Regions from separate parts of the Streptomyces sp. NPDC093071 genome, predicted to be linked through region 1. Evidence: riboswitches for the same ligand, from Rfam matches in the RefSeq annotation. Region 1 holds a riboswitch; each other region holds the start of a gene.

Region 1 (7,240 bases):
GGTTCGTCACCGCCTTCACGGCGGTCATGGACGAGGCCCACGGCGGGGGCGGCCTGATGTGGGACTTCGGGAAGACCCTGGTCAAACAGGCGGTCGCGCAGCGCTGACGGGAAACGACCCTCCGGGTTTTGCCTCTGGGGCAAGAAACTTGCCTCAGAGGCACGATCCTGGCGGAATGGGGGCATGGACCACGTCCCCGGGGACACCTCCCCGGATCCCGCCACCTCCGGCGTCCTGCCCGACGTCGCCCCGCAGCTGCGAGCCCTGCGCCGCCGCCGGGGGCTCACCCTGGAGGCCGCCGCCCAGCGGGCCGGCCTCTCGCCGGCCCACCTCTCGCGCCTGGAGACGGGGAACCGGCAGCCCTCGCTGCCGATGCTGCTCGCCCTCTCCCGCATCTACGGTACGACGGTCTCCGAACTCCTGGGAGAGGCGCCCCCCGAGCGCGACCCCGTCGTCCGGGCCGGCCGCTCCGAACCCGTCGAGGCCGACGGCTGGATCTACCGCCAGGCGGGCGGCGCCGGACGCGCCCTCCAGTGCCTGCGGGTCCACGTGCCGTACGCCACCCGGGCCGACATCGTGCGCGTGCACCCGGGGGAGGAGTGGATCCACGTCCTGGAGGGCCGGGTGCGGCTCGCGCTCGGCGAGGCGGTCCACGTCCTCGATCCCGGGGACGGCGCGCACTTCGACTCGCTCACCCCGCACCGGATCGGTGCCGCCACCCCCGGCGGGGCCGAGCTGCTCTTCGTCCACACCCTGCTGCAGAGCCCCGTCGCCGAGCTGTGCCTCGGCGACGGGACCCCGCACCGGCGCTGACCGCCGTAACGATCGTCTGTGACGGTCCGCAGCAATGATCCGCCGTAACGATTCTTCTGTGACGATTCTTCAGGAAAGGACCGACATGTCCGAGAAGTCCGCACCCGTCACCGGCGAGGAGCGCGGGGAAGGCAAGTTCCCCAAGGGCCTGGTGCTCCGTCTCTTCGCCTACCTGATCGCCGGTCACCTCTTCGCCGGCTTCCTCTACCTGCTCTTCGCGATGGGCGCCAAGTAGGACCCCGGGAGGCGTCGCGCCTCCTACGCCTCGGTGACCAGGCGCTCCCGCAGCCGCTCGCGGGTCTCCGGGGACAGCTTCAGACCCCCGGAGAAGTAGGCGTCCACCGAGCCCCAGGTCGTCTCGATCGTCTCGAAGGCCGCCAGCAGGTACTCCGCCCGTGCGTCGAAGAGCGGGCTCAGCAGCTCCATCACCTCGGGCCCCATGGCGTCCGGGGCGGTGGAGCTGCGGCGCACCTTGTAGCGGCGGTGCGGCTCGTTCGACTTCACGTAGTCCGCCTCGATCGCCGTCCGCTCGACCCCGACGGCGAGCAGGGTGATCGCGACGGCGAGCCCGGCCCGGTCCTTGCCCGCCGCGCAGTGCATCAGGGCCGGGACGCTCTCCTCCGCCATGGAGTGCAGGATCCGGCTGTGCTCCGCCGTCCGCTCGACCACCATCCGCCGGTACGAATCGGACATTCGGGCCGCGGCCTTGCCCTCGCCGAGGATCTCCCGCAGCTGCGCGGTGTTGCCGTCGCGCACCAGCTTCCAGAACTCCTTGCCGTCGGCCGGGTCGTTGAGGGGTATGTTCACGTTCCGTACGCCGGGCAGCTCGACGTCCGGGCCCTCGATCCGCCGGTCGGCCTCGTTGCGGAAGTCGAAGACCGTGTGCAGCCCGAGGCCGGCGAGGAAGGCGGCGTCGCTCTCGGTCGCGTGGGCGAGGTGGCCGCTGCGGAAGAGCCGGCCGGGGCGGACCGCCCGCCCGTCCGTCGTCGGCAGGCCGCCCACGTCCCGGAAGTTGCGGACCTCCGCCAGCTCGGGCTCGGCGGCTTCGATGGGCGGGACCTGCGGCAGCTGCTGCGTCACGGATGCTCCTGGAGAGTCGGCGTTCGGGTGCCCGACGAGAAATCGGTTCCTGGGGCAATCATCCAGACGGGAAGGACCCGGCGCATCCCCTCGGACGGGAATGGGCAATCTGTCCGAATTGGCACGTTGGATATAACGCGCCCTGTTTACGGATGAGATGGGTTTCGGCGCGTGAGCAGGGTCATAGAAGTGACGGATCGTGGCCGGAGGTCCGCCGCAATCCCCTTACGGGAAAAGGGAGTCGAAGGACCGTCATCCACGGAGGGTGACCGGAATCCCGGGGGAACGATCTAGGGCGGAATGCCGGGACAAAACAGCGGCTTGTTCGCGCCGACCCCGCTCGTCTAGCGTCACGGTCAATCCGGACGGACCGCCTAATCCTGCCACCGCCCGGAATTCCACCCATCCCATGCGTGGCAGGAGCGGGGGACCCAGGAAGTACGCCGGTCCCGCGATGCAGGACGGCTCGGGGTGAAGCCGCGCGAGAGCGCGGCCGGACATCTCCAGTCCGAACCCGACAGCTCACCTCGCAGGCGCCGGAGAGGATTCGCCATGCCCGCGAAGGGTAAGCACCGCCGTCCCAAGAGCAACCCCCTCACCCGCGGATTCGCCGCCGCCGGTACGGGAGGCGCCGTCGTCGCCCTCCCGCTCCTCGGCGCCACCGGGGCCCACGCCGCCGAGCAGGCCGCCCCGGCCACCGCCTCCGTCCAGTCCGCCGTCACCGCGCACGCCGTCGCGGCGAAGGCCGCCCCGGCGAAGCCCGCCGCGACGACCGGCCCCCGGACGTACTCCGTCGTCCCCGGCGACTACCTGTCGAAGATCGCCGCCGACCACCACCTGGAGGGCGGCTGGCAGAAGGTGTACGAGGACAACCGCCGGACCATCGGCGCGGACCCCTCCCTCATCCTGCCCGGCATGAAGCTCACCATCGGTGCCAAGGGCTCCGCCCCCGCCGGCCCGAAGAGCGCGCCCGGCGCCCAGGAGTCCGGCAAGAACGGCGATGACGCCCCCCGCGCCTCCCGCGGCGAGAGCCGCCGCGCCGCCGCTCCGGCCACCACCGCCGCCCCGAAGGCCGCCGAGAGCTCCACCGGCTCCACCGCCTCCTCGTCCGGCTGGGTCGCCCCCGTCACCGGCGGCTTCTCCACCCCGTACCGCGCCTCCGGCTCCATGTGGTCCTCCGGCTACCACACCGGCGTCGACTTCATCGCCTCCTCCGGCACCACCGTCCGCGCCGTCGGCGCCGGCACGGTCGTCTCCGCCGGCTGGAGCGGCTCGTACGGCAACGAGGTCGTCATCCAGCACGCGGACGGCAACTACTCGCAGTACGCCCACCTCTCCTCCCTCTCGGTCTCGGCCGGGCAGAGCGTCAGCGGCGGGCAGCAGATCGGCCTCTCCGGTTCCACCGGCAACTCCACCGGCCCGCACCTGCACTTCGAGATCCGCACCACGCCGAACTACGGCTCGGACGTCGACCCGCTGGCCTACCTGCGCCAGCACGGCGTCTCCGTCTGACGCACCGCAGGGGACACCCTTTCCGACGGCCCGGCACATTCCGTGCCGGGCCGTCGGCCTATTCCGACTTGGGCGAATCTTTATCGGTGGCATATGTCACCCGTCGTCAACCCCTCCTTACGGTCGCGTAGGTCACACGCGAAAGGGAAGGATGTGCCCCCGTGGCAGACGATTCGAGATCAAGAGACAAGAACGCATTCGGGTCGTACGCGGCGATCGGTGACAGCTTCACCGAGGGCGTCGGAGACCCCGGCCCCGACGGGACGTACGTCGGCTGGGCGGACCGCTTCGCGGTCCTGCTCGCCGACCAGCTGCCGGAGCACGACGCCTTCCGCTACGCCAACCTGGCCGTACGCGGGCGCCTCCTCGACCAGATCGTGGCGGAACAGGTCCCCCGGGCGAAGGAACTCGCCCCCGACCTGGTGACCTTCTGCGCGGGCGGCAACGACATCATCCGTCCCGGCACCGACCCGGACGACGTCGCCGAGCGCTTCGAGCGCGCCGTCGCCGAACTCACCTCCGCCGTCGGGACCGTCATGGTGACCACCGGCTTCGACACCCGCGACGTCCCCGTGCTCCGGCACCTGCGCGGCAAGATCGCCACCTACACCGCGCACGTCCGGGCCATCGCGGACCGCCACGGCTGCCCGGTCCTCGACCTGTGGTCGCTGAAGTCCGTCCAGGACCGGCGGGCCTGGGACGGCGACCGGCTGCACCTCTCGCCCGAGGGACACACCCGGGTCGCCCTGCGCGCCGCCCAGGTCCTCGGCCTGCCGGTGCCCGCCGACCCCGACCAGGCGTGGCCGCCGGTCCCGCCGCGCGGCTCCCTGGAGGTCCGCCGCGACAACATCCAGTGGGCGCGGGAGTACCTCGTCCCCTGGATCGGGCGCCGGCTGCGCGGCGAGAGCTCCGGGGACCACGTCGAGGCCAAGCGCCCCGACCTGATGCCCCTCGGGGACCTCATGCCCCTGTAGCGGGCGGCGCGGCGGGGATCCGCTCCAGGACCCCGCCCGCGAACACGTCGTACAGCGGCAGCGTCTCCAGGTGGACGTAGCCGATGTGGCAGTCGCAGACGGCGAGGGGGCAGGCGCGGGGACGCAGGGCGGCGCGGTACGAACCGTCGTACAGGTTCCCCAGCTCGGCCTTGACGAAGTGGCAGCGCCGCACCGTCCCCCCGCCGTCCACCGAGATCACCGACTCGCCGGTGCGGCAGGGCAGCCCCGCCGAGCGGTGCGGATGCCGGCTGTACGGGAAGAGCGGGTCGAGCTCCGTCCACCCGTCGGCCTCCTCGTCGGTGTACGCGTGCCCCTCCGCCGCGTTCACCCACAGGTACACGTGCGGCGGCAGCGCGTCCCGCAGCCGCCGGGCGTGCTCCCGGTGCTCGGGGAGCCCCACCACGCCGACGCTGAACCGGACCCCCCGCCCCGCCAGGTCGTGGCACTTGGCGAGGAAGCGCTCGTACGGCGTCTGCCCCGGGTGGTACGTGCACCACAGCGCCACGGCCTCCGGGTCCACCTCCGCCAGCCAGTCGGTCCGGCAGCTCAGATTGGTCTGGATCGCCACCCGCTCGACGTGCGGCAGCCGGGAGAGGTCGACCAGCGCCCGCCGGTACCAGGAGCGCACCAGCCCCTCGCCCCACGGCGTGAACAGGATCCGCAGCCGGTCCCCGGTCTGCGCGGCGGCCCACCCGGTGAACCGCTCCAGCGCCTCCCGGTCCGCGCGCAGCCGCTCGCGGCTGTCCCGGCGCTTGGCGAAGGGGCAGTACGGACAGTCGTAGTCGCAGGAGGACAGCGGCCCCCGGTAGAGCAGAGTGAGGTCCACGGCCGCCCCCTACTTCGGCTCGTACGCGGCCATCGCGGCCCGCACCCCGGGGGAGAACAGCTCGGGACCCAGCCCGTCCGAGTGCGCCAGGCCCTCCGGCGAGAGCCGCAGCAGCCCCTCCGGCGCCTCCCCGTCCAGCCAGCCGAGCGCCTCGAACAGCCCCAGCTCGTCGGGGAAGTCCGCGAACGGCGAGGACCCGAACCGCTCCTCGTACCCGGCGACCGGCATCCCCTCCGCCTGGAGCAGCGACTGCAGCAGATGGCGCCGCCGCGCCTCCCCGGCGTCCACCCACCGGCCGACCCGGGCGCGCGAGAAGTCGCGGGTCTCCGTGTAGGCGTCGATGATCGAGCGGATCTCCCGCATGTCGACGGCGTAGTCGAAGGAGTAGTGCAGGGCCGAGGTGTACGAACGGGCCCCGCAGCCCAGGCCGATCATCCCGTCCGTCTGGCACGCGTGGTCGTCCGGACCGAGCGGCGCCGCGTCCCGCCGCCGGAACATCCGCATCGACACCTGCTCGTACCCGTGGGCCAGGAGGTGGTCCCGGCCGTGGCGGTAGAGCCGCAGCCGCCGCCCGTCCCACTCCCGGTCGTCCTCGGGGGGCGTCCGGCCCAGACCGGTCAGCGGCCGGACGTACAGCGGATACAGGTACAGCTCCTCCGGACGCCAGGCCAGGGCCGCGTCCAGCGAGCGGCGCCAGGACTCCTCGGTCTGCCCGTCGATCCCGTAGATCAGGTCGATGTTGAGCACGGGGACGCCGGTGTCCCGGATCCGGCCGAGCGCCGCCTCGACGTCCGCGCGGCGCTGCGGCCGGACCGCCGCCCTCGCCTCGGCCTCCACGAAGCTCTGCACCCCGATGCTCAGCCGGGTCGCGCCCCGCTCCGCGAGCACCGCGAGCCGGTCGGCGGTCGCGGTCGCGGGCGAGGTCTCCACGGACAGCGGCACCGCCCGCAGGTCCGCCCCCATGCGCTTCTCCGCGATGTCGCAGAGCCGCTCCAGCTCGGCGGCGGTGAGGAAGGTGGGCGTGCCGCCGCCGAACGCGGCCGTGGCGAACCGCACCGGCTCCCCGTCCCCGAGCGCCTCGCGCACGGCGGTCGCCTGCCGGTCGAGGGCGTCCAGATAGCGGGTGGTCAGCTCGCCGGGGGCGCCGATCCGGGTGAAGAGGTTGCAGAAGCCGCAGCGGACCTCGCAGAACGGCACGTGCGCGTAGAGCGAGAGCGCGTCCTTCGGCTCCCCGGCCCAGAGCGCGGCGAGCTCCGGGGGCTCGGACAGCTCCCGGTAGGCCGTCTTGTGCGGATAGGCGTAGACGTAGCTGCGGTACGGGCGGGGGGCGGCGACAGGGGTGCTCACGCGGCGGCCTCCCCGGGCGTGGTCGGTGGTGCTCACGCGGCGGCCTCCCCGTCGGGACCCGGCAGGACGAACTGCGCGTACGGCACCGTCCACACGACCTCGTGGCCGAGCCGGTGACCGGTGAAGCCGTCCTCCCCGTACGCGGTGCCGTGGTCGGAGCAGACGATCGCGAAACAGGGGCGGCGGGAGCCCATCGCGGCGAAGAGCCGCCCGATGTGCCGGTCGACGTACTCCAGGGCCGCCGCGTGCGTCTCCCGGGAGTCGCCCGCCTCGCGGGTCGCCCCCGGCAGGTGGAACCAGTTGGGCTGGTGCAGCGCGGACACGTTGACGAAGAGGAAGAGCCGCTCCTCGCGGGGGAGCCCGGCCACGACCTCCTCGGCGCGCTCGACCTGGGACTCGAACGAGGTCGGGGACGCGACGCCGAAGGAGGGCTCCCAGTGGCTCTCCCGGAAGAGCCCGGGGAGCACGGTGCCGAGCGGCGGCCGCCCGTTGAAGAACCCCACCCCGCCGACGCAGACCGTCCGGTAGCCCTCGGCCGCGAGGGCGGAGACGAAGTCGGGGGTGTCGTGGACCCAGGTGCCGTCGGCGGTCGACTCGCTGCCCGCGAACCGGGCCGCGAACAGCCGGGGGTGGGGGCCCTGCGCGGCCGGGGTCGGCAGGAAGCCGG
Region 2 (7,240 bases), on a different contig from region 1:
CGACCGGGTCGTCGAGAAGGTCGCCCGCGACAACGGCGTCACCGCCAGCCGCGCCGAGCTCCAGCAGACCCGCACCGCCTTCGTCCGCCAGAGCGGCGGCGAGGACCGGCTCGCCGCCGCCCTCCTCCAGGAGCAGGGCGTGGCCCCCGGCCAGATCGACGGCGTCGTCCGCCGCAACGTCCTCCTCAACAAGATCGCCGCCGAGGTGGGCGCCGACGACAGCCCCGAGGGCCAGAAGAAGCTGACGGACGTCTTCACCGCGGCCTCCAAGGACCTCGCCATCGACGTGAACCCGCGCTTCGGCGCCTGGGACGACGCCCAGATCCGGCTGGCCGCCGCCTCCACGCCCTGGCTGCGGCAGATCAGCAAGGCCCCGGAGGCCGTCGGGACCGGCGCCTGAGGCCGGGTAGGTTCGGGGGGTGACTTCCGAAAGCCCCGGCCGCATCGTCCTGCTCACCGCCAGCCACCGCGTGGCCCCCGGACTCCTGTCCTGGCCCGCGTGGCAGGCGCTGCACGCCGCCGACCGGGTGCTCTGCCCCGACGGACACCACCCCCAGCTGCCGTACCTGCGGGAGGCGGACGTCGCCGTCGAGCACGCCCTGCCCACCGCCGAGGAGCTGGTCGGGGCCTGCGCCGGGGGCCGCACGGTCCTGCTCCTCGCCTCCGGCGAGGGCGACCGGCGCCTGACCGACGGCCTCGCCCGGCTCGCCGGCTCCGGCCGGATCGCGATGCCGGAGCTCGAACTGCTGCCGGGCTCGTACGACCTGCCCGGCGCCCGCCTCCTCGACCTCGTCCAGGTCATGGACCGGGTCCGGCGCGAGTGCCCCTGGACCTCGGCGCAGACCCACGAGGGGCTCGTGAAGTACGCCATCGAGGAGGCGTACGAGCTGGTGGAGGCGATCGAGGACGGGGACAGGACCGCGCTCCGGGAGGAGCTGGGCGACGTCCTCCTCCAGGTCGTCTTCCACGCCCGGATCGCCGAGGAGGACCCGGAGGATCCGTTCTCCGTGGACGACGTGGCCGGGGCCCTCGTGGAGAAGCTGATCCACCGCCATCCGCACGTCTTCGGGGACGCGACCGCCGAGACCCCCGAGGAGGTCCACGCCCACTGGCAGCGGACCAAGGCGGTCGAGAAGCGGCGGGAGTCCGTCACCGACGGCGTGCCGCTCGGCCAGCCCGGCCTCGCGCTCGCCGCGAAGCTCGCGGGCCGGGTCCGGTCGGCCGGCCTCGACGTGCCCGTCCCGGCGGGCGGGGGCGTCGGCTACGAACTCCTGGCCCTCGCGGCCCGCGCGGAGGCGGCGGGCGTCGACCCGGAGACGGCGCTGCGGGCCGCTGCCCGGACGTACCGGGACGCGATCAGGGCGGCGGAGGGGCTGTGAGGCGGTAGCGCCGTACGGCCGTACAGAGGGGAGGGCCGGGCCCGGTGAGGGCACGGGCCGTCCGGTCCGGGCCGCCGGGACGCGCGGAGGTGCGGGCCGTCCCGTACGGGGCCGCCGGGGGCGCGCGGGGGCGCGCTGTACGGTCGGGGGGTGAGTGACAGCACCGCCCCGGACCCCGCGCCGCACCCCGCACCGACCTCCTGCCCGACCTCCGGGGCGGCCCCGGCCCCCGACGCGAACCCCGCCCCCGGCAGGGACCCCGCTCCCGCGCTCTTCACCTGGGAGTTCGCCACCGATCCGTACCCCGCCTACGCCTGGCTGCGGGAGCACGCGCCCGTGCACCGGACGACGCTGCCCAGCGGGGTCGAGGCCTGGCTCGTGACGCGGTACGCGGACGCCCGGCAGGCCCTCGCGGACCAGCGGCTGTCGAAGAACCCGGCGCACCACGACGAGTCCCCGCACGCCAAGGGCAAGACGGGCATTCCGGGCGAGCGCAAGGCCGAGCTGATGACCCATCTGCTCAACATCGACCCGCCCGACCACACCCGGCTCCGGCGGCTCGTGTCGAAGGCGTTCACCCCGCGCCGGGTCGCCGAGTTCGCCCCGCGCGTCCAGGAGTTGACCGACCGGCTCATCGACGCGTTCGCGGAGAAGGGGAGCGCGGACCTCATCCACGAGTTCGCCTTCCCGCTCCCCATTTACGCCATCTGCGACCTGCTCGGCGTGCCCGAGGAGGACCAGGACGACTTCCGGGACTGGGCCGGGATGATGATCCGGCACGGCGGGGGCCCGCGCGGCGGCGTCGCCCGGTCGGTGAAGAGGATGCGCGGCTACCTCGCGGAGCTGATCCACCGCAAGCGCGAGGCGCCGGGGGACGACCTGATCTCGGGGCTCATCAAGGCCTCCGACCACGGCGAGCACCTCACCGAGAACGAGGCCGCCGCCATGGCCTTCATCCTCCTCTTCGCGGGCTTCGAGACCACGGTCAACCTGATCGGGAACGGTCTGTACGCGCTGCTCCGCGATCCCGTACAGAGGGGACTCCTCCAGACCTCCCTCGCCGCCGGGGAGACCGGCCTCCTGGAGACCGGGATCGAGGAGCTGCTGCGGTACGACGGGCCCGTGGAGATGGCGACCTGGCGGTACGCGACGCGGGCCCTGACCATCGGCGGGCAGGAGATCCCGGCGGGCGACCCGGTGCTCGTGGTGCTCGCCGCCGCCGACCGCGACCCGGAGCGGTTCGACGGGCCCGACGTGCTCGACCTCGCCCGGCGCGACAACCAGCACCTCGGCTACGGCCACGGCATCCACTACTGCCTCGGCGCGCCCCTCGCCCGCCTCGAAGGACAGACGGCGCTCGCCACCCTCCTGACCCGTCTGCCGGACCTGCGGCTCGCCGCCGATCCGGCCGAACTCCGGTGGCGCGGCGGGCTCATCATGCGCGGTTTGCGCACGCTTCCGGTGGAGTTCTCCCCTTCCGTACCCCTCTCGCACACTAACGGACCGTCAGAAATGTGATCTTCATGTGATCGAGTGGCCATCGACTTGTGACGGACGTTCGAATGCCGCTACGTTTCGCCGCAGTCTCAGCCGTCACGCGAAAGGCGTACCTATGCGTTCCGGGAACGGACGACACCGTCGCCCCCGTCAGGCCCCCGCCATCGTCGTCGCCGCGGGCGTGACCGGATCCGCCATGGCGCTGCCCCTGCTCGCCACCGGATCCGCGTCCGCCGCCGACGCCGCCACGTGGGACCGCGTCGCCGAGTGCGAGTCCGGCGGTCAGTGGAGCGCCAACTTCGGAAACGGGATGTACGGCGGCCTCCAGCTCACCCAGGGCGACTGGGAGCGGCACGGCGGCCTGGCGTACGCGCCCAGCCCCGACCTGGCCAGCCGCGCCCAGCAGATCGCGGTGGCCGAGAAGGCCCTCGCCAAGGGCAGCGACGCCTGGGCCACCTGCGCCCCGATCGCCGGTCTGACGAACGACGGGAAGCCCACCGGGGTGGACCCGGGTCCGGCCACCGCCCCGGCGCCCTCCGTGGCGCCCGTCCCCGAGTCGAGCTGGAACTCCGGCTCGCCGGCCGCCTCCGCGACCACGCCGTCCACCGGGACGCCGAAGGCCTCCGTCCCGACGACCGCTCCGGCCACCCCGTCCGCGCCGGCCGGATCGACGGCTCCCGCCACCCCGGCGGACCCGACCGCGCCGACCGCCCCCGCCACGCCGTCCGCGCCGTCCGGATCGACCGGGACGGCGGACCCGGCGGACCCGACGCTCCCGTCCGACCCGTCCGACCCGACGGTCCCGGTCGCCCCCGACGGCTCCGTGGCGCCCGTGACGCCCGGTGTCCCGGGCGACGAGGGGTCGTCGACCGAGCCCGGTACGGGCAAGCACCGGGGCGATGCCGCCCCGGATGAAACCGACAAGCCGGACAGCTCCACCGAATCCGGTAGACATGCCTCGGGCAAGGACAAGCTTTCCGAAGAGCCTGACTCGACCCCGATTGCTGACGAAGCGAAGAATTCGGACGCAACGGACAGCCAGGGCTCTTCGGGTGAATACGTCGTGCGTCCGGGTGACAGCCTTTCGGACATCGCCCAGGCGAACGAACTGCCCGGAGGGTGGACCGCCCTCTATGACGCCAACAAGCGGACCGTGGGCACCGATCCGGACCTCATCCTCCCTGGTCAGAACCTCGACCTGACGAAGGGTTCGGTCCCGGCGGAGGGGTAGTTCGACGGCTTATGTCCGGTTCCGGGCGAGTGAGACATGGGTCTCTTTGCCCCAACTGGCCCACAGCGCCCGCAAACTCCGCTTCCGTCACTCCTCACCTGCGCAAACAGTCCCCTCCGAAGGGCAAGAAGAGGCGAAATTCGTCGTATGAGCCTCTTTGAACTTCGGAGGGTTCTGTGTCTACGGTCGTCACCGCTCGCCACCGCGGGCCCCGTCGACCGAAACGCCGAATCCTGCCGTCGGCCGATGGGAACAGTCGTCGCGCAAGCGCCGTAGGCAGGAGCGGGGGACCCAAGGTAAGTGCCGGCCCCGGCCGTCGAGACGGACGGCCGACGACCGGCTTGGGGTGAAGCCGCGTGCTAGGACACGCGGCCGGGCAACTCTTCGGCCCGAACCCGACAGCTCACCTCGCAGGCGTCGGTGAGGAGAATCCCCATGCTGTTTTCCGTCAAGGGCAAACACCGCCGTCCCTCCAAGGCCACCCAGCTCGCCGCGCTCGTCGGCGTCACCGGCATCGCCGTCGCCGCCCCGTTGATGACCGCGGGCACCGCCTCGGCCGCCACGTCCTCCGAGTGGGACCGCGTCGCCCAGTGCGAGTCCGGCGGCAACTGGTCCATCAGCACCGGCAACGGCTACTACGGCGGCCTGCAGTTCTCGGCCTCCACCTGGGCCGCGTACGGCGGCACCGCCTACGCCTCCACCGCCGACCAGGCGTCGAAGTCCCAGCAGATCGCCATCGCCGAGAAGGTCCTCGCGGGCCAGGGCAAGGGCGCCTGGCCGAGCTGCGGCGTGGGCCTCTCCGGCGCCTCGTACGACGGCGGCGCCGCCGAGAGCGCTCCGCAGCAGGAGCAGCCGAAGCAGGAGCGGAAGGCCGAGCAGCCGACCACCCGCAGCGAGCAGCGCCAGGCCCCGAAGAAGGAGCGCCAGGCCGCCCCCGAGGCCGCCAAGAAGACCGTCACCACCCCGACCGGCAAGACGGTCAAGAAGGGCGACGGCGAGTACAAGGTCGTGGCCGGCGACACCCTCAGCAAGATCGCCGACGCCCAGGGCGTCAAGGGCGGCTGGGCCCAGCTCTTCGAGCTGAACAAGGACGTCGTCGAGAACGCCGACCTGATCTACCCGGGCCAGCAGCTCCACCTGAAGTGAGCCCGGCGGGTCGCGTGAGTCCGGCGGCTCACGCGCCCCCGACGACCCTCCCGCGGTGACCACCCCGGTCCGGTGCGCGCTTCCCCGTGCGCGCCGGACCGGGGTTCCCCTTATTGAGAGGGCTGTGCATTGCGGGTATCGAGGGGGCTCCGGAGCCCCTCCGCGACCCACTTGATGGTTACCGCCCAGTAGATCTGGGGCCCTTCGCCCCGTTGTGCGTGCCCTTGGGTCCTTTTTCGTCCCAGGGGGCGGGCGCCCGGCCGGTCGGAGCCTCCGGGGCGGTTAGGCTCTTGTCGCAAGGCCGAGCGACCCAGCACAGGCCCTGCGTCACATCCAGCGTCACATCCCAGAAGGAGATGCTCGTGCCGTCCATCGACGTCGTCGTAGCCCGGGAAATCCTGGACTCCCGAGGCAACCCCACGGTCGAGGTCGAGGTCGGCCTCGACGACGGCAGCACCGGCCGTGCTGCCGTTCCGTCCGGCGCCTCCACCGGTGCGTTCGAGGCCCTGGAGCTTCGCGACGGTGACCCGAACCGTTACCAGGGCAAGGGTGTCGAGAAGGCCGTCCTCGCCGTCATCGAGCAGATCGGCCCGGAGCTCGTCGGCTACGACGCCACCGAGCAGCGCCTGATCGACCAGGCCATGTTCGACCTGGACGCCACCCCGGACAAGTCCTCGCTCGGCGCCAACGCCATCCTCGGCGTCTCCCTCGCCGTCGCGCACGCCGCCTCCGAGGCCAGCGACCTCCCGCTCTTCCGCTACCTGGGCGGCCCGAACGCGCACCTGCTGCCCGTTCCGATGATGAACATCCTCAACGGTGGGTCGCACGCCGACTCCAACGTCGACATCCAGGAGTTCATGATCGCCCCGATCGGCGCGGAGTCCTTCTCCGAGGCCCTCCGCTGGGGCACCGAGGTCTACCACACCCTCAAGTCCGTCCTGAAGTCCAAGGGCCTCTCCACCGGCCTCGGCGACGAGGGCGGCTTCGCCCCGAACCTCGGCTCCAACCGCGAGGCGCTCGACCTCATCCTCGAGGCGATCAAGCAGGCCGGCTACGTGCCCGGCAAGGACATCGCGCTCGCGCTCGACGTCGCCGCCTCCGAGTTCTACAAGGACGGCAAGTACGAGTTCGAGGGCAAGGCCCGCTCGGCCGCCGAGATGACCGAGTACTACGAGGAGCTCGTCGCCGCGTACCCGCTGGTCTCCATCGAGGACCCGCTGTTCGAGGACGACTGGGCCGGCTGGAACGTCATCACCGAGAAGCTCGGCGAGAAGGTCCAGCTCGTCGGCGACGACCTGTTCGTCACCAACCCGGAGCGCCTGGCCCGGGGCATCGAGGAGAAGTCCGCGAACGCCCTGCTCGTCAAGGTCAACCAGATCGGCTCGCTGACCGAGACCCTCGACGCCGTCGAGCTGGCCCAGCGCAGCGGCTTCAAGTGCATGATGTCCCACCGCTCCGGCGAGACCGAGGACGTCACCATCGCCGACCTGGCCGTCGCCACCAACTGCGGCCAGATCAAGACCGGCGCCCCGGCCCGCTCCGAGCGCGTCGCCAAGTACAACCAGCTGCTGCGCATCGAGGAGATCCTCGACGACGCCGCGGTGTACGCCGGCCGCAGCGCCTTCCCGCGGTTTCGCACTGCGAACTGATCGCCACGGCAAGGGCTGATCGAAGGCGGACACCCGCTCTCATCCGTACGTCCCCGCACTCGGTCCCGTACCGTGTGCGGGGACGTCCGCGTGAACAGGGGAGGCGACACGACATGGCCGTGAAGGACCGGGACCGGTTCTCGACCGCGACCCGGATCAGGCTGCTCGGCGAGCAGACCGCCGCCCGTGTCTACCGCTCCCAGACCCGCCGTCAGGCCCGCCGCTCCCGGCTCACCGGCCGCGCGGCCTTCCTCGCCCTCGTCGTCTGCTCTCTGGTCGTGGCCCTCGCCTATCCCATGCGCAGCTACGTCTCCCAGCAGGGCGAGATCGCCGAGCAG
Region 3 (7,240 bases), on a different contig from region 1:
GGTCCACATCGGGCCGAACGCGGTGCCGGCGCTCGCCCGCGAGGGGTACGGCTGGTCCGTCGTCCGCCCGCGCGAACTGGGCGCCACCCTGGCCTGGCCCGGCTCCTGGGCCATCGCCCGGGAGCACTGGCGGTACGGGGCGGGCGAGCTGCGCCGCTCGGTCTCCAAGCGGGCCTTCACGGAGGCGGTGCGGCGGCTCCTGCCGGTGGTGGAGGAGTCCGACCTGCGGCGGGCCGCGCCGGGGGTGCGGGCGCAGGCGGTGTTGCGGGACGGGACGCTCGTCGACGACTTCCTGATCCGCGAGGCGGCGCGCACGGTCCACGTCCTGAACGCGCCCTCGCCGGCGGCGACGGCCTCGCTGCCGATCGGACGGGAGGTGGCGGGACGGGCGCTGGCGTTCTTGTAGACGCCGCGGTGGGCTGCGCGGGTGCGGTCCGTGCGGTGCAGCCCGTGCGGTGCAGCCCGTGCGCGTACGGGCCCGCCCTGTACGCGCGCCCGTACGCCGTCCGCCCGTGCACGCCCGCCGTGCCCGTGCCCGTACACCCGTGCACGTACACGCGCGTGCCCGCGCCCACCCGTAGAATCGGCCGCATTGTGTCTGAGCAGCCTGAGAACAGCCCGCGGCCCGTCGCCGACCCCGCCTCCCCGCCCGTCGCGCGGCGGGGCAGCCGGATGTTCGCCCCCGGGGAGGGGCCCCTGCCCGATCCCGCCGGGTCGCACCACGAGCGGCGGATCCGGAGTTTCCAGCCGCGGCGCAGCCGGGTGACCGCCGGGCAGGCCGAGGCGATGCTGAAGCGGTGGCCCGACTGGGGCCTGGACATCGACGGCAAGCGGGTCCTGGACCTGGACGAGATGTTCGGCGGGCTCCCGGTCGTCCTGGAGATCGGCTTCGGGATGGGCGAGGCGACCGCGCAGATGGCGGCCGCCGACCCCGGCACCGGCATCCTCGCCGTGGACGTGCACACCCCCGGCCAGGGCAATCTGCTCGGGCTCGCCGACCGGAACGGCCTCACCAACGTCCGGGTGGCCAACGGCGACGCGATCATCCTGCTCCGCGAGATGCTCGCGGGCGACTCCCTCGACGGCTGCCGGGTCTACTTCCCGGACCCGTGGCCCAAGGCCCGGCATCACAAGCGGCGGCTGATCCAGCCCGAGTTCCTCGGCCTCCTCGCGACCCGGCTCAAGTCCGGCGGCGTGCTGCACTGCGCCACCGACTGGGAGGAGTACGCGGAGCAGATGTTGGAGGTGCTCACCGCGCACCCGGACTTCGAGAACACGCAGGCCGACGGCGGTTACGCGCCCCGCCCCGGCTTCCGGCCCCTCACCCGCTTCGAGGGCCAGGGGCTCGACAAGGGGCACGTCGTCCACGATCTCCTCTTCAGGAGGAAGTGAAGGCGAGCGGGCGGCTCGTAAGTGCGTCGCCCGCTGTCCGTGCCGGTGGTTAGGGTCGCTCACGTGTCGAACCCCGCCCCCGCCGAAACCGGACCCGAAACCGGACACGGCCCCGGAACCGAAGCCGCCCCCGTGCCCCACCGGGACACCGAGGAACCGGCCTTCCCCGCCGCGGCCGACCGGTCCCAGTGGCGCTACCGGCCGCGCCGGGCCTTCTGGCGCAGCCGACTGGTCCGTGCGATATGCCTGGTCACCGTGCTCGCGATCTGCGCCCTGGTCATCCTGGCGCTGGTCCGCGAGCAGACGGGCACGCAGGGCTTCCTCGTCGGCCTGGCCCTCGCCGTGCTCCCCGTACCGCTGCTGATGGCGGCGTTCCGCTGGCTCGACCGGGTCGAGCCAGGACCCTGGAAGAACCTGCTCTTCGCCTTCGCGTGGGGCGCCTTCGCCGCCGCGCTGGTCGCGATCCTGGCGAACTCCTTCGCGGTCCGCTGGATCGCCACGGCCACCGCCGACCCGGACTCCGCCGACCACCTCGGCGCCACCGTCATCGCCCCGGTGGTGGAGGAGAGCGCCAAGGCCGCCGCGATCCTGCTGCTCTTCCTCTTCCGGCGCCGGAACTTCGGCGGGCTCGTCGACGGGGTGGTGATCGCCGGCTTCACCGCGACCGGCTTCGCCTTCACCGAGAACATCCTCTACCTCGGCAACGCCTTCGGCGAGGACCAGGAGGTCGGCGCCACCGGCATCGGCATGGTGACCGCCGGGACCTTCTTCGTCCGGGTCGTGATGTCGCCGTTCGCGCACCCGCTGTTCACCGTGCTCACCGGCCTGGGCTTCGGCTTCGCCGCGCTCGCCCCGCGCGGGAAGCGGCTGCGGAAGGTGCTGCTTCCGCTCGCCGGGCTGCTGCTCGCCATGGGAATGCACGCCGCCTGGAACGGCTCGGCCACCTTCGGCGGCCCCTGGATCTTCTACGCGGTGTACGGGGCGCTCATGATGCCGGCCTTCGGCCTGCTGACCTGGCTCGCGATCTGGAGCCGGCAGCGGGAACTGCGGACGGTATCGGGGGAGCTCCCGGCGTACGCGGCGGCCGGCTGGCTCTCCCCCGCCGAGCCGCTCGCGCTCTCCTCGATGCGGGCCCGGCAGCTGGCCCGCGCCTTCGCCGCCCGGACGTACGGCAAGGAGGCCGCCCGGGCGGTCGGCGAGTACGAGTCCTTCGCGACCACCCTGGCGTTCCTGCGGAACCGGGCCCGGCGCGGCACCGCCGGGCCCGACTTCGCGGCCCGCGAGCAGGAACTCCTGCACCACCTGTGGCAGCGCAGGGCGGTCGCCTCGCCCGCGCTGACGTACGCGGCGCGGGCGACGGGCCGGGCGTGGACGCCGCCGCAGTACCTGGACTACGGCGGCTACAACCCGTACCGCAGTTAGCCCCGGGCTTCGGAGACCTCGGAGGTCTCGGTCAGGAGCGTCAGCTCCTCCTCCGTGAGCTTCAGGTCGGCGGACGCGACCAGGGCCGGGAGCTGTTCGACCGTACGGGCCGAGGCGATCGGCGCGACGACCGTCGGCCGGGAGGCGAGCCAGGCGAGGGCGACGGAGGCGGGCTCGGCGCCGTGCGCCCCGGCGACCGCGTCGAGCGCGGAGAGCACGGCCCGGCCCCGCTCGGTGTCGAGGTGCCGGCCGGCCCCGGCGGCGCGGGCGCTGTCGACGGTGGTGCCGGGGCGGTACTTGCCGGTGAGGAAGCCGGAGGCCAGGCCGTAGTACGGGACGGCGGCGAGTCCGGCCCGCTCGGCGGTCTCCAGGAGCGGGCCCTCGTAGGTCTCGCGGGAGACCAGGTTGTAGTGCGGCTGGAGGGCGACGTAGCGGGCGAGGCCCTCGGCCTCGGCGAAGTCGAGGGAGGCGCGGAGCCGCTCCGGGGAGATGTTGGAGGCGGCGACGGCCCGTACCTTACCCTCCCTCACCAGCTGGTCGAGGGCGGTGACGATCTCCTCGACGGGGACGGACTCGTCGTCGAAGTGGGTGTAGTACAGGTCGATGCGGTCGGTGCCGAGGCGGCGCAGGGACTCCTCGGCGGCGGCCTTGATCGTGGGGGCGGAGAGCCCCTTGAAGCGGGGGTGGGAGCCGACCTTGGTGGCGACGACGACGTCGTCGCGGTTGCCCCGGGAGGCGAGCCAGCGGCCGATGACGGTCTCGGACTCGCCGCCCTCGTTGCCCTCGGCCCACACCGAGTAGACGTCGGCGGAGTCGACGAAGTTGCCGCCCGCGGCGGCGTAGGCGTCGAGGACGGCGAAGGACTGCGCCTCGTCGGCGGTCCAGCCGAAGACGTTGCCGCCGAGGGCCAGCGGGAAGACGTGCAGATCGGACGTGCCCAGCGTACGGAGAGAAGTCATGGGGTGGACAACGGTCCCCGCCGCCGGGCGTATTCCGCGCGGATGGAGCATTCCGCGCGGGCGCGGAAGGGATCAGACGGTCAGGCCCTTGGAGCGCAGCCAGGCCGCCGGGTCGACGCCGTCGCCGCCGCCGGGGTGGACCTCCAGGTGGAGGTGGGCGCCGGAGACGTTGCCGGTGGCGCCGACGCGGCCGATCGTCTCGCCGGTGCCCACGGTCTGGCCCGCGGAGACCGTCATGGAGGAGAGGTGGCAGTACCAGACCTCGGTGCCGTCCTCCAGCTCCAGGACGATCCGGTAGCCGTAGGAGCCGGACCAGCCCGCCGACTTGACCGTGGCGCCGTGGACCGCCTTGAGCGGGGTGCCGGTGGGGGCGGCGAAGTCGAGGCCCGTGTGGTAGCCGGAGGACCACATCGAGCCGGACTGCATGTAGGTGGCGGTGAGGGAGTACGAGGAGAGGGGCATCGAGTAGCTCGCGGCGAGCTTGGCGAGGCGCTCGGCCTCGGCCTTCGCCCTGGCTTCCGCCTCCGCCTTGGCCTTGGCCTCCGCTTCGGCCTTCGCCTTGGCCTCGGCCGCGGCCTTCTCGGCGGCGTCGGCCTTGGCCTGCGCCTCGGCGGCGGCCTTCTCGGCGGCCGCCTTCTCCGCCGCGGCCTTCTCGGCGGCGTCGGCGGAGGCCTGCTGCTGCTCGGCCTGCTGGAGGATGCGGGCGCGCAGGGCCTCGCCCGCGTCGGCGGTGCTCGGGGCGTCCACGGTCGACAGGCTCGCGCGCGTGACCTGCCCGGACCGCGAGGCCCGGTCCTCGGCCTCGGTGGTGTACGTGGCGGAGGTCAGCGGGTTCGGGTTGGCGCGGTCCGCGGGGACCGTCTCCCGCTCTTCCTGCGCGGGCAGGAGCGCGCCGACGCCGGGGAGGTCGTGGGCGTCGGGCAGGTTGAGGTCGGGGAGGTCCGGGAGCGATATCGCGACCGGGGGCTTCTCCTGCGCGGTGGCGAGGCCGCCCGCGCCGACGGCCGCGATGACGCCGACGCCGAGGACGGTGGAGGAGCGGGCGAAGTTGGAGCGCTGCTTGACGACCCGGTGCCGGCCGCCGGAGCGGTTCTGGGCGCGGAGGGAATCCTCGGTGGGGTTCCACTCGGTGTCCGGGGCGGAGGGGGCCGCACCGCCGCCGAAGGCATCGAACGGGGCTTCGGGGGCAGGGGTGTTGGACGCCACGGAGGCGCGCTCCTTTCCTTCCTTCTCGCCTACCGGGTTAGCTGACGGGTTCGGAGCAGGAAGGTCTCCTACGGGCCCGGTCGCACGGGTGCGAAGGGCTCGATTCACCCCAAATGGTGGTTCCCCGGTTCCCTTGCGGGATTCGGCGCGTGCGCACGGTGCCGTCTCTTGCGACGGCTGGGACGACCGCGCTGCGTTATCGAACGTTAATAGACAGGGGGTCCCGATTCCAAGCCGTCCCCCTTGATCATTCATTGAATTGGTAGGGATTGGTCCGACTTGACCCCCCTTCAGCAAGGCCGGATCCCGGAGCCGCAAAACCCCCGCAATCTGACGGTTCATCAATTGTTATCGGAGGGAGACCTCTCGACTACCCCTGGTGACCGGGGCCGTCGGACGGCCGCCGACCGAATCCTCCGGGGAGCCGGTGACGGAGCCCGCCCGACGGCCGGTGACGGGGTCCGCCGGGCGGCACCACCGGCATCGTCCGGCGCCGCTCGGGCTGCCCCGCCGCCGGGCGGCTCAGTGCGAGCAGCGCCATGTCGTCCGTCGCCCCGCCGCCCGTGTGGAGCCGTACGTCGTCCACGAGCGCGTCGAGCACCTCCTCGGGACCGGGGAAGATCCGCCCGGCCAGCCGCTCCGCCGGGTCGTAGAAGACGCCCCACGCGTCCCGCGCCTCCGAGAGGCCGTCGGTGTAGAAGAGCAGCGTCGTGCCCGGCGGGTACGGCCGGGCCTCGGCGCGGTCCGGCCACGACGCCAGGTCCCCCATGCCGAGGGGCAGCGCCGGCCGGCTCGGGTCGACCGTCTCGACCCGCCCGTCGCCGTACAGCATCAGCGGGGACGGGTGCCCCCGGTTGACCACCCGTACGAAGCCGTCGAAGGTCCCGCTGCCGTCGGAGCGCGGGACCTCGGCCAGGACGGCGGTGGTGAACCCCTCGACGGCGTCGAGGCTGTCCCGGCGGGTGCCCTCCCGGTCCAGCGCCCGTTCGAGCCGCCGCGCCACGCCCTCCAGGGTCCGCTCCTGCTCGGCCGCCTCCCGGAAGGCGCCGATGACGACGGCCACGGCCTCGACCGCGTCCAGGCCCTTGCCCCGTACGTCCCCGACCACGAGCCGCACCCCGTACGGGGTGTCCTGCACGGCGAAGAGGTCGCCGCCGATGAACGCGTCCGCCTGCGCCGCCTCGTAGCGGGCCGCGCACCGGAGCCCGCCGATCCGCTCGGCGGGCGTCGGCAGCACCGCCTTCTGCGCGGTCTCCGCGATCACCCGCGCCGAGGCGAGCCGTTCGCCGCTGCGGCGCACCACCCGGTTGATGAGCAGGGCGAGCACGGAGACGGTGAACACGGTGAGGGTCTCGGCGACGGCCGGGGCCCGGGTGACGTCGTCGCTGAAGAGGTAGAGCCCGACCGAGGCGAGGACGGCGGCGATCCCGGTGAGGAGCGTCGTGATCAGGGGGAAGAAGGGCGCGGCGACCAGCGGGGCGGCGGCGAGCATCGGCGAGGCGGTGTACGGGGCGGGGGTCGACACGTCGAAGAGGACACCGCCCAGGATGATCAGCGGCGGCAGCGTCCGGAGGAACCAGCGGGCACGGTTGTACGGGGGACGGCCCTCACCGCCCCGCCTTCCTCGGCCCACCGCTCCTAGGGGGTGCCCCACCTGTTCTCTCCTGCCCGGTCCGCCCGGCCGCGGCCCCGTACCGCGCCCTTCCAGGGTGGCCGCCACCCGGGCGAACGGCGACTCCGCACGGCCGACTGGTGGACGGGGCGGGGGTCGGGGGTGGCTGAGGGGGCTAGGGGCGAGGGCCCGGGGGGCCGGGGCCGGGAGCGGGTGCCGGGGGGCCGGGGGCCGGGGCTACATGTTGCGTTCGGCGTAGATCGCCATCGCGTCCCGGACGAGAATCGCGGTGCCCTCGCCGTACCTGTCGTAGTTCTTGGTGAAGCGGGGGTCGTCGACGTACATCCGGCCGAGGCCGATCACGTACTCCTTGGTCGGCGCCGTGGTGGTCGACAGCCAGGCGACCTGGCGCCGCGCGAGCGCCTGCACCTCGTCGCTGTCCGCGGCCAGGCCGTCCCGCGCCGCCTTCCCGAAGTCGCGGGCGATCCCGGCCTGCTCCTCCATGAACGCCCGCTTCTGCACATCGTCCAGCGAGCGCCACCACCGGTCGCCCTGCTCGTACGCGTCGCGGCCCCAGCGGTGGGTGACCTCCTCCTCGTACCGCGTGTGGTCGAAGCCGTCGAACATCTCGTCCGCCATGAGTTCCTCT
Region 4 (7,240 bases), 730 kb from region 1:
CGACGGCACGCGCGCGTGTGACGCCGCCGACCTGGCCCTGACGGTCCTGGGCGGCGGGGAGTCCTCCCGGCTGCACAACCGTCTGGTCCGCCGGGACCGCACGGCCGTCGCCGCCGGCTTCGGCCTGCTGCGGCTCGCCGGGGCGCCCTCGCTCGGCTGGCTGGACGTCAAGACGTCCGGCGGCGTCGAGGTCCCGGAGATCGAGGCGGCCGTCGACGAGGAGCTCGCCCGCTTCGCCGCCGAGGGCCCCACGGCCGAGGAGATGGAGCGCGCGCAGGCCCAGCTGGAGCGCGAGTGGCTGGACCGGCTCGGCACCGTCGCGGGCCGCGCGGACGAACTGTGCCGGTTCGCCGTGCTGTTCGGTGACCCGCAGCTCGCCCTCACCGCCGTCGACCGCGTCCTCGACATCACCGCCGAGGAGGTCCGGGAGGCCGCCGCGGCCCGGCTGCGCCCGGACAACCGCGCGGTCCTGGTCTACGAGCCGGTGGCCACCGAACAGAGCGAGAGCGACGAGGAAGAGGGGGCGGACCGGTGACCGACACTGCCGCGTCTTTGACGAGCATGGACTTCCACCCGCAGCCGGCGCCGGGCACCGCCCGCCCCTGGGCCTTCCCGGCCCCCGACCGCGGCACCCTGGAGAACGGCCTGACCGTCCTCACCAGTCACCGCCCCGGCCAGCAGGTCGTGGCCGTGGAGGTCTTCCTGCCGGCCCCGCTGGACGCCGAGCCCGCCGGTCTCGACGGCGTGGCCACCATCATGGCCCGCGCCCTCTCCGAGGGCACCGACCGGCACGGCGCCGAGGAGTTCGCGGCCGAGCTGGAGCGCTGCGGCGCCACCCTCGACGCGCACGCCGACCACCCGGGCGTACGGGTCTCCCTGGAGGTCCCGGTCTCCCGGCTGCCCAAGGCGCTCGGACTGCTCTCCGAGGCCCTGATCGCCCCGGCGTTCCTGGACACCGAGGTCGAGCGCCTGGTGCGCAACCGCCTGGACGAGATCCCGCACGAGACGGCCAGCCCGGCCCGGCGCGCCGCCAAGCAGCTCTCCAAGGAGCTGTTCCCGGCCGACTCCCGGATGTCCCGGCCGCGCCAGGGCACCGAGGAGACCGTCGGGGCGATCGACGCCGCCGCGGTCCGCGCCTTCTACGAGGCGCACGTGCGGCCCGCCACGGCCACCGCCGTGGTCGTCGGCGACCTGACCGGGGTCGACCTGGAGAAGGTCCTCGCGGAGACGCTCGGCGCCTGGACCGGCGAGCCCGGCGAGCCGCTGCCGATGCCGCCGATCACCGCCGACGACACCGGCCGGGTCGTGATCGTGGACCGCCCCGGCGCCGTCCAGACCCAGCTGCTCATCGGCCGGATCGGCCCCGACCGGCACGCCCGCGTCTGGCCGGCCCAGGTCCTCGGCACGTACTGCCTCGGCGGGACCCTGACCTCGCGCCTGGACCGGGTCCTGCGCGAGGAGAAGGGCTACACGTACGGAGTGCGGGCCTTCGGGCAGGTGCTCCGCTCGGACGCCGAGGGGAACGGCGCCGCGATGCTCGCCATCAGCGGCTCCGTCGACACCCCCAACACGGGCCCGGCCCTGGACGACCTCTGGAAGGTGCTGCGCACCCTGGCCGCCGAGGGGCTCACGGACGCCGAGCGGGAGACGGCCGTGCAGAACCTGGTGGGGGTGGCGCCGCTCAAGTACGAGACGGCCGCCTCCGTCGCCGGGACGCTCGCCGACCAGGTCGAGCAGCACCTCCCGGACGACTTCCAGGCCCAGCTGTACGCGCGCCTGGCCGAGACCGGCACCGTCGAGGCGACCGCGGCCGTGGTCAGCGCCTTCCCGGTGGACCGGCTCGTCACGGTCCTGGTGGGCGACGCGGCGCGGATCGCGGAGCCGGTGCGGGCGCTCGGGATCGGTGAAGTCACCGTCGTCAGCGGCTGATCGACCCCGTCCGGCCGGAGGCCCACCGCCACCGGCCGGGGCGGAAGGAGGACCCCGACGAGCCGTCACGTCGGGGTCCTCCGCGCACCCGGAGGAGAGGGGCCCCGGCGGGCCGACCGGTGAACCACCGGATGAATTGTCCGTATTGACGGCAAGGGTGATCATCTGCCCTGTGGCATGTCTTACAAAAGGCCGTGTTCGGTTGGTGATCGACTGGGGCTCCGCATAGCGTCGGTCCGGCTGTTCGCCAGTTGCACCCGCCGCGCCCGCGGCACCGGACAGTCATCGCCGAGTCCCCGTCAGGCGCGAGCCTGGGGAGCCGGGGACCCGCACGCAGTCCCTGGGGTGAATCGGACGCCTTCGTCCCGTACGGAGGGGCCCGTAGGAGACCTTCCTGCTCCGAACCCGTCAGCTAACCCGGTAGGCGAGAAGGAAGGAAAGGAACAACGTCTTCATGGCGTTCACCCGTGCCACCGGGAAGCATCGTGGGTCGAGCCGGATGGCGCGCCGCGGCGCGGGCATCGCCGGCGTGGCGACGCTCGCCACCACCGGCGTCATCGGAACCCTGGCCTCCCCGGCGCTCGCCGCCGACACGGACAACCGCTCCCCCGAGGACACCGGTCTCACCCAGGTGATCACCGAGGACTCCCTCGTCGACCGGCTCAACGCCCAGGCCGACGCCCAGGACCGGCAGGCCTTCGAGGCCGTCGTCGAGGAGAAGGCCAAGGCCGAGGCGAAGCGCAAGGCCGAGGCCCGCGCCAAGGAGATCCGCGAGGAGCGGGCCCGCGCCGCCCGCGAGGCCGAGCGCCGCCGCCTGAACTCCTTCCAGCTCCCCGTCGCCGGCTCGTACGTCTCCACCGGCTACCAGACCGGCGGCTCGCTCTGGTCCTCCGGCAGCCACTCCGGCGTCGACTTCCACGCCGCCTACGGCAGCCGGGTCGTCTCCGTCGGCTCCGGCACCGTCGTCGAGGCCGGCTGGGGCGGCGCGTACGGCAACAACATCGTGATCCGGATGAACGACGGCACGTACACCCAGTACGGTCACCTCTCCTCCATCGGGGTGTACGTCGGCCAGACCGTCGAGCCGGGCCAGCAGATCGGCGTCTCGGGCTCGACCGGCAACTCGACCGGCCCGCACCTCCACTTCGAGGCCCGTACGAGCGCCGACTACGGCTCGGACATCAACCCGGTCTCCTACCTCCGCGCCCGCGGCGTCGCCGTCTGACCCGGCGTCCCGCGCGCCCCTGACCACCGGGGGCCCTCCGCGTCGCAAAAGCCCCGGCTCGTACTGAGCCGGGGCTTTTCGTCGGCCAAAATGCGGTCATGGATTCCATGGGGGCATCGGAAATTCCGGTGTGCTGCAATAGAGTCGCGGATCAGGCGCAGAACAGGCGCCGCTCGAATTGTCTCGCGCGGACCAAGGCGGAGGTCGGACACATGCGCATTCCCGCGCACTCGGTATGCACGGCGATCCGGGACGACATCGTCTCCGGCGTCTTCGAGCGGGGCAGCCGGCTGACCGAGGAGCAGCTCGCCCGCCGGTACGGGGTCTCCCGCGTCCCGGTCCGCGAGGCGCTGCGCACCCTGGAGTCCGAGGGCTTCGTCCTCACCCGCCGCCACGCGGGCGCGCACGTCGCCGAGCCCACCGAGCAGGAGGCGGCCGACCTGCTCGACATGCGGGCCCTGCTCGAACCGCTGGGGGCCGCGCGGGCCGCGCAGCGGCGCACCGACGCCCACCTCAAGGTGCTGCGCGGCCTGGTCAGGCTGGGCCAGGAGCGGGCCAGGCGCGGCCAGGGCGAGGACCTGCGCTCGCTCGGCGGCTGGTTCCACGAGACGCTCGCGCAAGCCTCCGGCAGCCCGCCGCTGACGGCGCTGCTCACCCAGCTGCGGCACAAGATCGCCTGGATGTATGCGGTCGAGCAGCCCGAGCGGCCGGTGGAGGCCTGGGCGGAGCACGGCGCGATCGTGGACGCCGTGGCGCGCGGCGACGCCGAGCGGGCCAGAGCCCTCACCGTGCTGCACGCGGAGCGCTCGATGTCGCTGCACCGGCTCAAGCGGCCGGAGCGCGGGCGTGTGAGGGTTTCGCAACACGTCGTCAACACGACGAGCGGTCGGAATTAACACGCGCACCGTATACAAAGAATAGGAATTCTGCGGGGTCTTTTTGTGCTGCCCGGAAATCGGGGCGCCGGGAAATCCGGCCGTCCGGAAATCGGGGCCGCCGGGGCGGGGGAGTGGAAAAGCGAAAGGCCGCGACGGCCGGAATTCCGGCGGCCACGGCCTTTCGGCGTACGGGGGACGCGAGGGGTCAGACGGTCTCGGGGAGCTCGTCCAGGCCCTCGGCGACCAGCTTCGCGAGGCGGTCCAGGGCGGCCTCGGCGCCGTCGGCGTCCGACGCGAGGACGATCTCCTCGCCGCCCTGCGCGCCCAGGCCGAGCACCGCGAGCATGGAGGCGGCGTTCACCGGGGTGCCGTCGGACTTGGCGATCGTCACCGGAACGCCGGAAGCCGTGGCGGCACGGACGAAGATGGACGCGGGGCGGGCGTGCAGGCCCTCGGCCCAGCCGACGTTGACGCGGCGCTCAGCCATGGTGTTGCCCTTCAAGTCTCAAGCGGGTTGTCTAGACCAGTCTCTCACGGGATGCGAGGTGCTCACACCGACCTTCGGCCCGGACCGGACCGCCTTTCGGCTCCCCCCACCTTGCAACGCGCACCCCCGCCGCGCGACCGGTGCCCCACGCGCGCCGCGGCCGGAGGGGGCGTCTCGCCGGCCGGGCCGGATCGGCGGGACACCCCCTAGGCTGGCCCCATGCAGAGCGCGTCGGAGCAGTCGGAAGCGGCGGAACCGCCGGAGCACGCCTACCCCGACCACTGGGAGGCGGACGTGGTGCTCCGCGACGGCGGCACCGCGCGGATCAGACCCATCACCGCCGACGACGCCGACCGGCTCGTCAGCTTCTACGAGCAGGTCTCGGACGAGTCGAAGTACTACCGCTTCTTCGCCCCCTACCCCCGCCTCTCCGCCAAGGACGTGCACCGCTTCACCCACCACGACTTCGTGAACCGGGTGGGGCTCGCGGTGACCGTCGGGGGCGAGTTCATCGCCACCGTCCGCTACGACCGCATCGACGACCGCGGACTGCCCGCCTCCGCCCCGGCCGACGAGGCCGAGGTCGCCTTCCTCGTCCAGGACGCGCACCAGGGGAGGGGCGTCGCCTCCGCCCTCCTCGAACACATCGCGGCGGTCGCCCGCGAGCGGGGCATCCGGCGCTTCGCCGCCGAGGTGCTCCCCGCCAACACCAAGATGATCAAGGTCTTCACCGACGCGGGCTACACCCAGAAGCGCAGCTTCGAGGACGGCTCCGTACGGCTCCACCTCGACCTCGAACCCACCGACCGGTCCCTCGCCGTCCAGCGCGCCCGCGAGCAGCGTGCCGAGGCCCGCTCCGTGCAGCGCCTGCTCACCCCCGCCTCCGTCGCCGTCGTCGGCGCCGGCCGCGCGCCCGGCGGCGTCGGCCGGACCGTCCTGCGCAACCTCCTCGGCGCGGGCTTCACCGGACGCGTGTACGCGGTGAACGCGGCGCTCCCCGAAACCGGCGACGGCGGTCCGGCCGAGCTCGACGGGGTCCCCGCGTACCGCTCCGTCGCCGCCATCGGCGAACCCGTGGACCTCGCGGTCGTCGCCGTTCCCGCCGAACGGGTGCCGGAGGCCGTCGCGGACTGCGGCGCACACGGGGTCCGGGGCCTCGTCGTGCTCTCCGCCGGATACGCCGAGAGCGGCCCGGACGGCCGCGAGCGGCAGCGCCGGCTCGTCCGGCAGGCCCGCTCGTACGGCATGAGGATCATCGGGCCCAACGCCTTCGGCATCATCAACACCGCCGACGACGTCCGGCTCAACGCCTCGCTCGCGCCGCAGATGCCGGCCGCCGGGCGGATCGGGCTCTTCACCCAGTCCGGCGCGATCGGGATCGCCCTCCTCGCCGGACTGCACCGGCGGGGCGCCGGGCTCTCCTCCTTCATCTCGGCCGGCAACCGCGCGGACGTCTCCGGCAACGACTTCCTCCAGCACTGGTACGACGACCCCGGCACCGACGTCGTCCTCCTCTACCTGGAGTCGATCGGCAACCCCCGGAAGTTCACCCGGCTCGCCCGCCGCACCGCCGCCGTCAAGCCGGTCGTCGTGGTCAAGGGCGCCCGGCACAGCGGCAGCGCCCCGCCCGGCCACCGGGTGCCCGTCACCCGCGTCCCGCACGCCACGGTCTCCGCGCTGCTCCGGCAGGCCGGGGTGATCCGCGTCGACACCGTCACCGAGCTCGTGGACGCCGGGCTGCTCCTCGCCGCCCAGCCACTGCCCGCCGGGCCCCGGGTCGCGATCCTCGGCAACTCCGAGTCGCTCGGCCTCCTCACGTACGACGCCTGCCTCACCGAGGGACTGCGCCCGCTGCGGCCCCTCGACCTGACGACCTCGGCGGTCCCGGCGGACTTCCGGGACGCGCTGGCGGCGGCCCTCGCGGACGAGACGTCCGACGCGGTCGTCGTGACCGCGATCCCGTGGGTCGGCGAGGACGGCGCCACCGAGTTCGGCGACGGGGAGGTCCTCGCGGCGGCCCTCCGCGAGGCCGTCGCCTCGGCCCCCGCCCCGACGAAGCCGGTCGTCGTCGTCCACGTCGAGATGGGCGGCCTCGCGGAGGCCCTGGCGGTGGCCACGAGCACGAGGCCGCCTGCGGCGGTGCGGGGGGCCGGAGGCGGTCCGGGGGCCGAGGCGAGTACGGGAGCGGGTACGGACACGAGTACGAGTACGGGGGCGGGTCCGGGAGCCGGGCCCGGAGCCGTACCGGCGGCCACGTCCGCCACCGAACCGACCCTGCCGCCCGGCCGGACCCAGGCCCCCGACCCGATCCAGCCCTCCGGCCCGGCTCAGGCCCCCGGCCCGGCCCAGGCCTCTGCGTCGGTCACGGAGACCGGCCCGGTCCAGGCTCCCGCATCGGTCCCGGCGACCGACCCCGCCCAGGGCCCCGCACCGGCCCCGGCCGTCGACCCGACCCAGGCCCCCGTCACCGTCACCATCCCCGCCTACCCCGCCGCCGAGCGGGCCGTGCGGGCCCTTGCCGAGGCCGTGCGGTACGGGCAGTGGCGGCGGCAGGCCGCCGAGCCCGGGCGGGTGCCCGAGTACGAGGACATCGACGAGGCGGGGGCCGCCGCCCTGATCCGGCGGGTGCTCGACGCGGAGGCGGACCCGCGGGGCGTGACCCTCGGCACCGACCAGGCCGGCGAACTGCTCGCCCGGTACGGGATCACCGCCCTGCCGACC

Evidence for each region. A riboswitch is a leader RNA that binds a small molecule or an ion and turns the genes downstream of it on or off. The one in region 1 is predicted to bind cyclic di-AMP.
Region 2: linked by a shared signal. The riboswitch ahead of ACIQD7_RS26510 (transglycosylase family protein) and the one ahead of ACIQD7_RS01915 (peptidoglycan DD-metalloendopeptidase family protein) in region 1 are both predicted to bind cyclic di-AMP.
Region 3: linked by a shared signal. The riboswitch ahead of ACIQD7_RS20835 (M23 family metallopeptidase) and the one ahead of ACIQD7_RS01915 (peptidoglycan DD-metalloendopeptidase family protein) in region 1 are both predicted to bind cyclic di-AMP.
Region 4: linked by a shared signal. The riboswitch ahead of ACIQD7_RS05055 (M23 family metallopeptidase) and the one ahead of ACIQD7_RS01915 (peptidoglycan DD-metalloendopeptidase family protein) in region 1 are both predicted to bind cyclic di-AMP.

Annotation. Positions count from the first base shown of each region.
Region 1 is NZ_JBIVPH010000001.1:473,580-480,819, reverse strand. It holds gene ACIQD7_RS01935 (aspartate aminotransferase family protein) at 1-107, shown strand, start outside; gene ACIQD7_RS01930 (helix-turn-helix domain-containing protein) at 184-813, shown strand; gene ACIQD7_RS01925 (DUF6126 family protein) at 899-1,048, shown strand; gene ACIQD7_RS01920 (tyrosine-protein phosphatase) at 1,072-1,893, opposite strand; cyclic di-AMP (ydaO/yuaA leader) riboswitch at 2,283-2,442, shown strand; gene ACIQD7_RS01915 (peptidoglycan DD-metalloendopeptidase family protein) at 2,446-3,405, shown strand; gene ACIQD7_RS01910 (SGNH/GDSL hydrolase family protein) at 3,567-4,379, shown strand; gene ACIQD7_RS01905 (STM4011 family radical SAM protein) at 4,366-5,226, opposite strand; gene ACIQD7_RS01900 (STM4012 family radical SAM protein) at 5,236-6,573, opposite strand; gene ACIQD7_RS01895 (STM4013/SEN3800 family hydrolase) at 6,606-7,240, opposite strand, start outside.
Region 2 is NZ_JBIVPH010000008.1:158,190-165,429, forward strand. It holds gene ACIQD7_RS26490 (SurA N-terminal domain-containing protein) at 1-400, shown strand, start outside; gene ACIQD7_RS26495 (nucleoside triphosphate pyrophosphohydrolase) at 420-1,379, shown strand; gene ACIQD7_RS26500 (cytochrome P450) at 1,530-2,897, shown strand; gene ACIQD7_RS26505 (transglycosylase family protein) at 3,058-4,107, shown strand; cyclic di-AMP (ydaO/yuaA leader) riboswitch at 4,322-4,539, shown strand; gene ACIQD7_RS26510 (transglycosylase family protein) at 4,543-5,253, shown strand; gene eno (phosphopyruvate hydratase) at 5,610-6,902, shown strand; gene ACIQD7_RS26520 (septum formation initiator family protein) at 7,016-7,240, shown strand, end outside.
Region 3 is NZ_JBIVPH010000005.1:18,388-25,627, forward strand. It holds gene lhgO (L-2-hydroxyglutarate oxidase) at 1-406, shown strand, start outside; gene trmB (tRNA (guanosine(46)-N7)-methyltransferase TrmB) at 562-1,392, shown strand; gene ACIQD7_RS20825 (PrsW family intramembrane metalloprotease) at 1,456-2,814, shown strand; gene ACIQD7_RS20830 (aldo/keto reductase) at 2,811-3,773, opposite strand; gene ACIQD7_RS20835 (M23 family metallopeptidase) at 3,846-4,979, opposite strand; cyclic di-AMP (ydaO/yuaA leader) riboswitch at 4,991-5,137, opposite strand; gene ACIQD7_RS20840 (PP2C family protein-serine/threonine phosphatase) at 5,350-6,633, opposite strand; gene ACIQD7_RS20845 (MerR family transcriptional regulator) at 6,829-7,240, opposite strand, start outside.
Region 4 is NZ_JBIVPH010000001.1:1,201,977-1,209,216, reverse strand. It holds gene ACIQD7_RS05065 (M16 family metallopeptidase) at 1-535, shown strand, start outside; gene ACIQD7_RS05060 (M16 family metallopeptidase) at 562-1,929, shown strand; cyclic di-AMP (ydaO/yuaA leader) riboswitch at 2,206-2,371, shown strand; gene ACIQD7_RS05055 (M23 family metallopeptidase) at 2,384-3,154, shown strand; gene ACIQD7_RS05050 (GntR family transcriptional regulator) at 3,367-4,050, shown strand; gene ACIQD7_RS05045 (HPr family phosphocarrier protein) at 4,238-4,519, opposite strand; gene ACIQD7_RS05040 (GNAT family N-acetyltransferase) at 4,739-7,240, shown strand, end outside.